Regions from separate parts of the Blautia sp. OM06-15AC genome, predicted to be linked through region 1. Evidence: riboswitches for the same ligand, from Rfam matches in the RefSeq annotation. Region 1 holds a riboswitch; the other holds the start of a gene.
The links. Region 1 has a riboswitch for thiamine pyrophosphate ahead of DXB83_RS14590 (energy-coupled thiamine transporter ThiT). Riboswitches for the same ligand answer to the same signal wherever they lie in the genome.
Positions count from the first base shown of each region.

Region 2: linked by a shared signal. The riboswitch ahead of thiM (hydroxyethylthiazole kinase) and the one ahead of DXB83_RS14590 (energy-coupled thiamine transporter ThiT) in region 1 are both predicted to bind thiamine pyrophosphate.

Region 1 is NZ_QULD01000014.1:36,637-41,112, reverse strand. It holds gene DXB83_RS14595 (SpoIIIAH-like family protein) at 1-708, shown strand, start outside; gene DXB83_RS14590 (energy-coupled thiamine transporter ThiT) at 780-1,448, opposite strand; TPP riboswitch at 1,514-1,623, opposite strand; gene DXB83_RS14585 (DUF4867 family protein) at 1,776-2,393, shown strand; gene DXB83_RS14580 (L-fucose/L-arabinose isomerase family protein) at 2,503-3,969, shown strand; gene xylB (xylulokinase) at 4,094-4,476, shown strand, end outside.
Region 2 is NZ_QULD01000001.1:157,346-161,821, reverse strand. It holds gene DXB83_RS00780 (ABC transporter substrate-binding protein) at 1-319, opposite strand, end outside; gene DXB83_RS16990 (hypothetical protein) at 428-562, opposite strand; gene DXB83_RS00775 (ketopantoate reductase family protein) at 741-1,697, shown strand; gene DXB83_RS00770 (Gfo/Idh/MocA family protein) at 1,719-2,696, shown strand; partial or broken gene DXB83_RS00765 (response regulator) at 2,758-2,913, opposite strand; TPP riboswitch at 3,088-3,199, shown strand; gene thiM (hydroxyethylthiazole kinase) at 3,326-4,147, shown strand; gene thiE (thiamine phosphate synthase) at 4,134-4,476, shown strand, end outside.

The sequences.
Region 1 (4,476 bases):
GAACAGGAAATGAATGCACCTGAGAAAATGGCAGAGACACCATCGCCGAAAAAGACGGCCGGGAAAAAGAAAAAATTCCGGAAAAATCAGGTCATCATCACCGCCCTTGCGATCATGATTGCCGTCGCCGGATACATCAACTATGCTGACAGTACCCTGTCCACGAAGGAGAAGGCAGACGGAACCACGGCGGATGCCAGCACCGTTTTAAAAGACATCTCCAGCCTGGACACCGACATCACCGACGAGGTGGATGCCGGCACAGCAGGGGACTCGTCGCGGACCGTCACCGAAACGCCGGGAGAGGCAGTCCTTGCCGGGGCATCTACATACATGGCCCAGGCCAGAATCGACCGCGAACAGATCCGTTCCCAGAACAAAGACACCTTAAATGAAATCATCAACAACACCAACCTCTCCGAAACCGAGCGCCAGAGCGCTGTCCAGAGCATGGTGGAAATGACGGAACTCGTAGAAAAAGAGTCAGCAACTGAACTCCTCCTCGAAGCCAAAGGCTTCACCGACGTCGTTGTAAACCTGACCGGCGAAACCGCCGACATCGTCGTTCCGATGAAAGAAGTAACCGAGGAACAGCGTGCCCAGATCGAAGACATCGTAACCCGCAAAACCGGAATCGGCGTAGAAAACATCGTCATCACCCCCATGAGCTCCGCCGCCGACACAGCCGCAGAGGAGAGTGCTCAGTAAATTTTGATATCCACGTAAAAAATCCGGAAACGCAAAATCATGCGTTCCCGGATTTTTTCACGTAATTCTATTTAATTTGCACCATGTGCTGTTCTTGCAACCGTCTGCAGTGCTTTCTTCACCGGCGGCAGCGAGATCAGAATCACCGTCAGCACACCTTCAGCCAGCAGATAGCTGTAGTTGTAAATAATCGGATACAGCGCCTTTAAAGACTGCGGGAAATTCTCCGGCATATAATCCATCCAGTACAGATACCCGCCTAACGTATGGAAAAATCCCCTCGCCAGCACAGCTACAATATACCCGATCAGCAGCCCGTTTTTCTTCTTTCCAAAGAATCCGGCCACACCCAGCGCCGCAAACGCAAACACATAATCACAGCACACCTGGAACAGCGACAGCACATACGGCCCCTGGATAAACTGCAGCAGTCCATAAGCAAAACCAACGAGAATACCCGTCTTCGCCCCATACCAGTTCGCAATCAGCACAATAAACAGCATCGAAAACAACGTAACCGATCCCCCGTACGGCAGCTCAAACACTTTCACATACGAAGTCACAAACGCCAGCGCCATCCCCATCGCACAAAACGCCAGCTTCCTTGCATCCATTCCCGTCCCCTTACTCTTCTGAGCAGAAAGAACCGAAGCAATCACCACCAGCGCCACCATCAGCACCACGCATCCAACATAACCGGCCGTCGTCAGTCCGCCGTCAGCAGTAACAAAAAAACTCATAAAAAAACCTCCTTCGCATTCCGCTTGGAGGGGCTCACATAAAAACACAGTCCCGAATCACCTCCGAAACCACGTTCCAGCTTCCCTACGCAGGAATTATCCCGTTCAGGTAGTGAGGGTCCGTGAGCTTATCCCTGTCCCACGTTCTCAGCCAAAGGCTCCCCTAGCGTCTTATTATTTTAACGTATTAAAGTATACCAACCTCCCCCTTATTTGTCAACCTACCCGTTTTTTCATCCAAATACATGTTGACAAGAAGTACATACAAGTGCTATATTACAATTAGTTCAATCATTAAACTAATTGTACGAAAGGAGCACCAACACAATGCAGATTCTGAAAGTAACAGACGAAGCATTCCGCCAGTACGGCAAAGTCATCAAAGACCTCGACGTCAGCGACATCATCACCGCCATGTCCGAGACCCCATGTCCCGACGACGTAGTCTACGAGCCTTCCATTGAAAGCCTCGAAGCCTGCAAAAGCGCCCAGTCCGTATCCGACAGCCTCTACGGCGGCATGCCGATCCAGATCGGCTACTGCAACGGCCACAACCATTTACTGAACGCCGTAGAATACCACCGCGACAGCGAAATCAACATCGCCGTAACCGACCTGATCCTGATCCTCGGAAAAGAACAGGACATCACCGAAGACCACACCTACGACTCATCCAAAATGGAGGCCTTCTTAATCCCGGCCGGAACCACCATTGAAGTCTACGCAACCACCCTCCACTACGCACCATGCAACGTGGCAGCCAGCGGCTTCAAATGCGTCGTAGTCCTTCCAAAAGGAACCAATACCGACATCACCCTGGAAGAAAAACACACCCCGGAAGACGATCTGCTCTTCGCCAGAAACAAATGGCTCTTAAGCCACCCGGATGCAAACATCGCTGGAAGCGTAGCAGGCATCAAAGGAGAAAACCTCTCGGTAAAATAAAACCAGAGACAAAACCAGAAATCAGAAACACTGCCCCAAAAGAGCAGTTCTGAACATAAAAAGAAACCAAAAACCAAGAAAACCAAAAAAAGGAGGATCTTCAAAAATGATCAACAATACACCGGAAATCAAATTAGGTATCGTTGCAGTAAGCCGTGACTGCTTCCCGAACAGCCTTTCCGAGAACAGAAGAAAAGCAGTCGTAAAAGCATACGACGGAGAAATCTACGAATGTCCAATCATCGTCGAGAATGAAATCGACATGATGAACGCACTCGAAGACCTGAAAAAAGCAGAGTGTGATGCACTTGTTGTATACCTTGGAAACTTCGGACCGGAGACCGAGGAAACCCTGCTTGTAAAATACTTCGACGGACCTTGCATGGTAGTAGCAGCAGCAGAAGAGACCGGCGACGACCTTGTAGGCGGACGCGGCGATGCATACTGCGGCGTTCTGAATGCAAGCTACAACCTGAAACTGCGCAACCTGCACGCATACATTCCGGAGTACCCGGTTGGCGATGCAGAAGACGTAGCAGCCATGATCAAAGATTTCGTACCGGTTGCAACTGCAGTTGTAGCTGTTAAGAACCTGAAAATCATCAGCTTCGGACCGCGTCCGGCCAACTTCCTGGCATGTAACGCACCGATCAAACAGCTGTACAACCTCGGCGTAGAAATCGAAGAGAACTCCGAGCTTGACCTGTTTGAAGCATTCAACAAACACGCAGGCGACGAGAGAATCCCGGCAGTCGTAGAAGATATGGCAAAAGAGCTCGGCGAAGGAAACCTGAAACCGGAAATCCTGCCGAAACTGGCTCAGTACGAGATCACCCTGTTAGACTGGATCGAAGCACACAAAGGCTCCAGAAAATACGTAACCCTGACCGGAAAATGCTGGCCGGCATTCCAGACACAGTTCGGATTCGTTCCTTGCTATGTCAACAGCCGTCTGACCAAGATGGGCATCCCGGTATCCTGTGAGGTAGATATCTACGGAACACTGTCCGAGTTCATCGGAACCGTTGTATCCAAAGACACCGTAACACTCCTCGACATCAACAACACCGTTCCGAAGGATATGTATGAGAGCGAAATAAAAGGCAAATTTGATTACACCTTAAAAGATACCTTCATGGGATTCCACTGCGGAAATACCGCTTCCACCAAACTGGCATTCTGCTCTATGAAATATCAGATGATCATGGCAAGAACCCTTCCGGAAGAAGTAACACAGGGTACCCTCGAGGGAGATATCGTTCCTGGAGACATCACCTTCTATCGTCTGCAGAGCACATCTGACGCAAAACTGCGCGGATACATCGCAGAGGGCGAGGTTCTTCCTGTAGCAACACGTTCCTTCGGAAGCATCGGTATCTTCGCTATTCCGGAGATGGGCAGATTCTACCGTCACGTACTGGTAGAGAAAAACTATCCGCATCACGGCGCAGTAGCATTCGGACACTTCGGAAAACCGTTATTCGAAGTATTCAAAATGCTCGGTGTTGAAGTAGATGAGATCGGCTACAACCAGCCGAAGGGTGTTCGTTACCCGACAGAGAATCCGTGGGGCTAATCCGTTACGGAAGATTCACTGAAAAATAAGAAAGATATGCAGTAACGCATAAGCAAAAGGGCGGAGCAGAGATCTAGGTCTGCTGCCGCCCTTTTTGAAAAAGAGTAGAAAAAGGAGATTCGACATGTATTTTATTGGTGTTGACCTTGGTACTTCCGCTGTCAAACTGCTTCTGATGGACGAGGAAGGCAAAATTGTAAATATTGTATCGAGAGAGTATCCGCTGTATTTCCCGCATCCAGGCTGGTCTGAGCAGAAACCGGAAGACTGGTGGGAGCAGAGCAAAGAGGGAATCCGCGAGCTGGTAAAAGACGTAGACAAATCCCAGGTAGCCGGCATCAGCTTCGGCGGCCAGATGCATGGCCTTGTCATCCTGGATGAGAACGATAACGTCATCCGCCCGGCGATCCTCTGGAACGACGGCCGTACCGCAAAACAGACCGATTATCTGAACACCGTAATCGGAAAAGAAAAACTCTCCGAGTACACCGCAAACATTGCATTTGC
Region 2 (4,476 bases), on a different contig from region 1:
CCGGGTCTGCGGTTCCCTCGAGGTACGCGTAGACGGTTGCCTCCGCCCCCATAAACCCGATATCCGCCTCGCCGGAAATCATCGCCGTCAGCACTTTATCTGCACCAAATCCTGTCATCAGCGTCAGATCAATGCCCTCGTCCGCGAAATACCCCTCCTCAATTGCCACGTACTGCGGGGCGTAAAAAATGGAGTGGGCAACCTCATTTAATGTCACCTGCTCCACTTTTTCTTTTGTCTCATCTTTTGCCCCGCATCCCGCCAGCGTCACTGCCGCCATTGCCAGTACAAGCGCACCTGTCAGCCATTTTCCTTTCATCAACAGATTCTCCTGTTTTTTCATTCTAACCTTAGAATATGATTTCCCGGTAAAAATGCGTGCAAAAAATGAAGGAGAAACGTTCGAATTTCGTTTCTCCTTCGTTTCTTATTTCTTCTCTTGTTTTTCTTTTGCCTTCTGTTCTTCTTTCGTCCGGATTTTGTCTTCGTACATTTTCAGATCGTTCAGATCCAGCATGAAGCAGGCCGTCGGTTTGGAAATGTGGTAATGTGTTTCTGTCATCTCCTTTTGCCGCATCTGCGCGTTTCTTTTATATTTTTCATTCTACAATCTACCTTATCGCTCCGTCAACACATTTAGGCTTCCTTTTCCGAAATTCTCTATTTTGAAAAACAAATTGAGGATCTCCGCAAAATTTGTTATAGTAAGGGTAATTCAAACAGTTACAAAGGAGGCTATTATGATAATAAAATCAGTTGCTGTTCTGGGCGCCGGAGCGGTTGGGTCTTATGTGATCTGGGGGCTTTCGGAGAAAAAGGACATCCGGCTTGGCGTTATCGCGTCCGGGGAACGGGCGAAGCGTCTGAAAAACAAAGGATGCAAAATTAACGATACGATTTATCACCCGGAGGTATGGACACCGGAAGAGGCACACGGCGTGGATTTTCTGATCGTCTCGCTCAAATACGGCGCACTGCCGGGGGCTCTTGACAATATTACTGCCGTTACCGGCGAGAATACTGTGATCATGAGTCTGATGAACGGCGTGGACAGTGAGGAGATCATCGCGGAAAAAGTCGGTGCGGAGCATCTGCTTCATGCTGTTATCAAAGTAGCTTCTCATAAAGAGAATGACGGCTACGTTTTCAACCCTGAGGCGACGCTCGGCATCATTTTCGGCGAAGTTTCGGCGCCGTACGACAGTGAGCGTGTGCAGGCTGTTCTGGATCTGTTCTCCGGCACAGGGCTGCATTACCGGGCAACCGATTGTATTTTAGAGGAAATATGGAGCAAATTCCGGCTGAATGTCTGCAATAACCTGCCGCAGGCTATTCTCGGTGCCGGGGTCGGCTGCTACCGCGACAGTGTACATATGAAGGCGATCAGCGACGGACTCCGCGCAGAACTGATGGCGATTGCGGAGGCAAAGGGAATTGATATCAGCAAGGCGGATGTCTCCTCGGGACGCAGAAGTGCGGTTCCGCCGACGGCGCGCTACTCGACGCTCCAGGATCTCGATGCGGGACGCCATACGGAAATTGATATGTTCTCGGGTGCGCTGATCCGCATGGGAAAAGAGCTTGGAATTCCAACGCCTTACAATGAATTTACGTACCATATGATCAAAGCACTGGAAGAGAAAAACGACGGACGGTTTGACTACAGCGGAAGCGAAGAACCGCTCTGGGCGAAATAGATACGATAGGAGAATCTCACGATGAAAGAAATCAAATGGGCTGTACTCGGATGCGGTGTGATTGCAAATGAAATGGCGGTCGCACTGCAGAAAAACGGAAAGAATATTTACGCGGTCGGCAACCGGACCCATGAGAAGGCGGCTGCTTTTGCGGAGAAATATGGAATTGGAAAAGTTTACGATGATTTCCATGAGATGTTTACCGATCCGGAGGTCGATGTCATTTATATCACGACGCCGCACAACACGCATCTTGGCTTTATGAAAGAGGCGATTGCCAATGGAAAACACATTCTCGTTGAGAAATCGATTACGCTGAACAGCGACGAGCTCGACGAGGCCATAGCGCTTGCAAAAGAAAAAGGTGTCATCATCGGAGAGGCAATGACGATTTACCATATGCCGATCTACAAAAAGCTGAAAAAATTTCTCGACTCCGGCCGTCTCGGCAGAGTCAATCTGATCACGATGAACTTCGGCAGTTTCAAAGAGTACAACATGAAGAACCGCTTCTTCAACCGGAATCTCGCAGGCGGCGCGATGCTTGATATCGGCGTATACGCACTCTCCTTCCTCCGCTGGTTCTTCGACTCCAAGCCGGATCAGCTCCTTTCCCAGGTAAAGCCCGCTCCGACCGGTGTGGACGAGCAGGCCGGCCTCCTTCTCACCAATCAGGAAGGACAGATGGCAAGTGTGATGCTCTCTCTCCACTCCAAACAGCCGAAACGCGGCATGGTTTCCTGTGAGAACGGATTTATCGAGATCATGGAGTACCCGCGTGCCTGGGAAGCAAAAATCACAGACGCTTCCACCGGCGAATCCGAAATCATCAAAGCCGGTGACAACGCCGATGCACTCGCCTATGAGCTCGCCGACATGGAACGCGCCATCAATGGAGATGCATCTGCCATGCACCTCGACTACACGAAGGACGTCATGGATCTGATGACCTCCTTCCGCAGAACCTGGGGCTATACGTACCCGGAGGAAGAAAAATAAAATTCGCACATCAAAAGCCCCTGCCCGGCACACATCAGATACCGGGCAGGGGCACTTCTTTTCACCTGCAATGCTCTGCAATTTTCTTTTTCAGTATTTCCGCATCAATCGGCTTTGCGATATGCACGTTCATGCCGGCCTCTTTTGCGGCCTGCCGGTCTTCAACAAAGGCGTTGGCGGTCATGGCGAAAATCGGAATGGAGGCGGCATCATCACGTCCATGACTTCCACGCATATTTTATACTTCATTTTACGCTGATATTATTTTCTCTGTCAACCCAAATAACATTACATTTCCAATATTTTGCATGTCTTTTTTATTTTTCTGAATTTTTTTAAAATCTTCCGTTTTTCTCTTGCACAATTGTTTTTATGCGTATATAATTGTCTGCAGAAAGCAAAGGGGAGCTCGCGTGCGAAGCGGGCTGAGAGTAGGATGCATCTCCTAGACCCTGAACCTGATTTGGGTAATGCCAACGTAGGGAGATACGATATGCACATTTTCTGCAGATATACCTCCACGTATATCTGCTTTTTTAATCTCTATGAACACATCATCAACAGGTTCTTCCAGTAACACAAGGGAATTTGCTTCTGCAAAAATACTCACACAGGAGGAACAAAAAATTATGTTAGGCACTTGTCTTGACAATGTCAGAAAAACAACCCCTCTCGTACACAACATCACAAATTACGTTACAGTAAACGATGTCGCCAATATTCTGCTGGCATGCGGCGCAAGCCCGATCATGTCCGATGAACCGGAGGATGTCGAGGATATCACCTCCATCTGCGGCGGTCTGAACATCAACATTGGAACGCTGCACAGAACGAGCATCGACGGCATGTACCGTGCCGGTGCAAAAGCAGCTTCGCTCGGCCACAAAATCCTGCTCGATCCAGTCGGCGCAGGCGCAAGCCACTTACGTACTTCGACCGCAGTCGGACTGATGAAAAAAATCCCGTTCACCGTCATCCGCGGAAATATTTCCGAAATCAAAACACTGGCACTTGGAAGCGGAACGACAAAGGGTGTTGACGCAGACGTTGCCGATAAAGTAACAGACGAAAACCTCGACAGCGCCGTTGCTTTTGCAAAAAACTTTGCGAAAGACCACAACTGTGTTGTCGCCATCACAGGAGCGATCGACCTCGTTGCCGATGCTGACACCTGCTACGTGATCCGCAACGGACGCGCCGAGATGGGAAGCATCACCGGAACAGGCTGCCAGCTCTCCGGCATGATGACCGCTTACCTCGTTGCCAACCCGGACGAGCCGTTAAAAGCCGCTGCTGCCGCTGTCTGCGCGATGGGACTTGCCGGCGAGATCGGCTGGAGCCATATGAAACCGGAAGACGGCAACTCCACCTACCGGAACCGCATCATCGACGCCATCTACCACATGGACGGCGAGACGCTGGAGAAAGGTGCAAAGTATGAAGTGCGATAAAAAAGGCCTGCTTTTATATGCTGTGACAGACCGCAGCTGGCTGAACGGCGAGACACTGTACAGCCAGGTGGAAAAGGCTCTGCAGGGCGGCGCAACGTTTATCCAGCTCCGCGAAAAAAATCTTGACCAGGATCACTTTATGGAAGAGGCACTGGAACTGAAAAAACTCTGTGCCGCATACCATGTTCCTTTCGTCATCAACGATAACGTGGAAATCGCAGCTAAGATGGATGCGGACGGCGTTCATGTCGGCCAGAGCGATATGGAGGCCGGCGATGTCCGTGCTAAGCTTGGCCCGGACAAGATCATCGGCGTTTCGGCGCAGACCG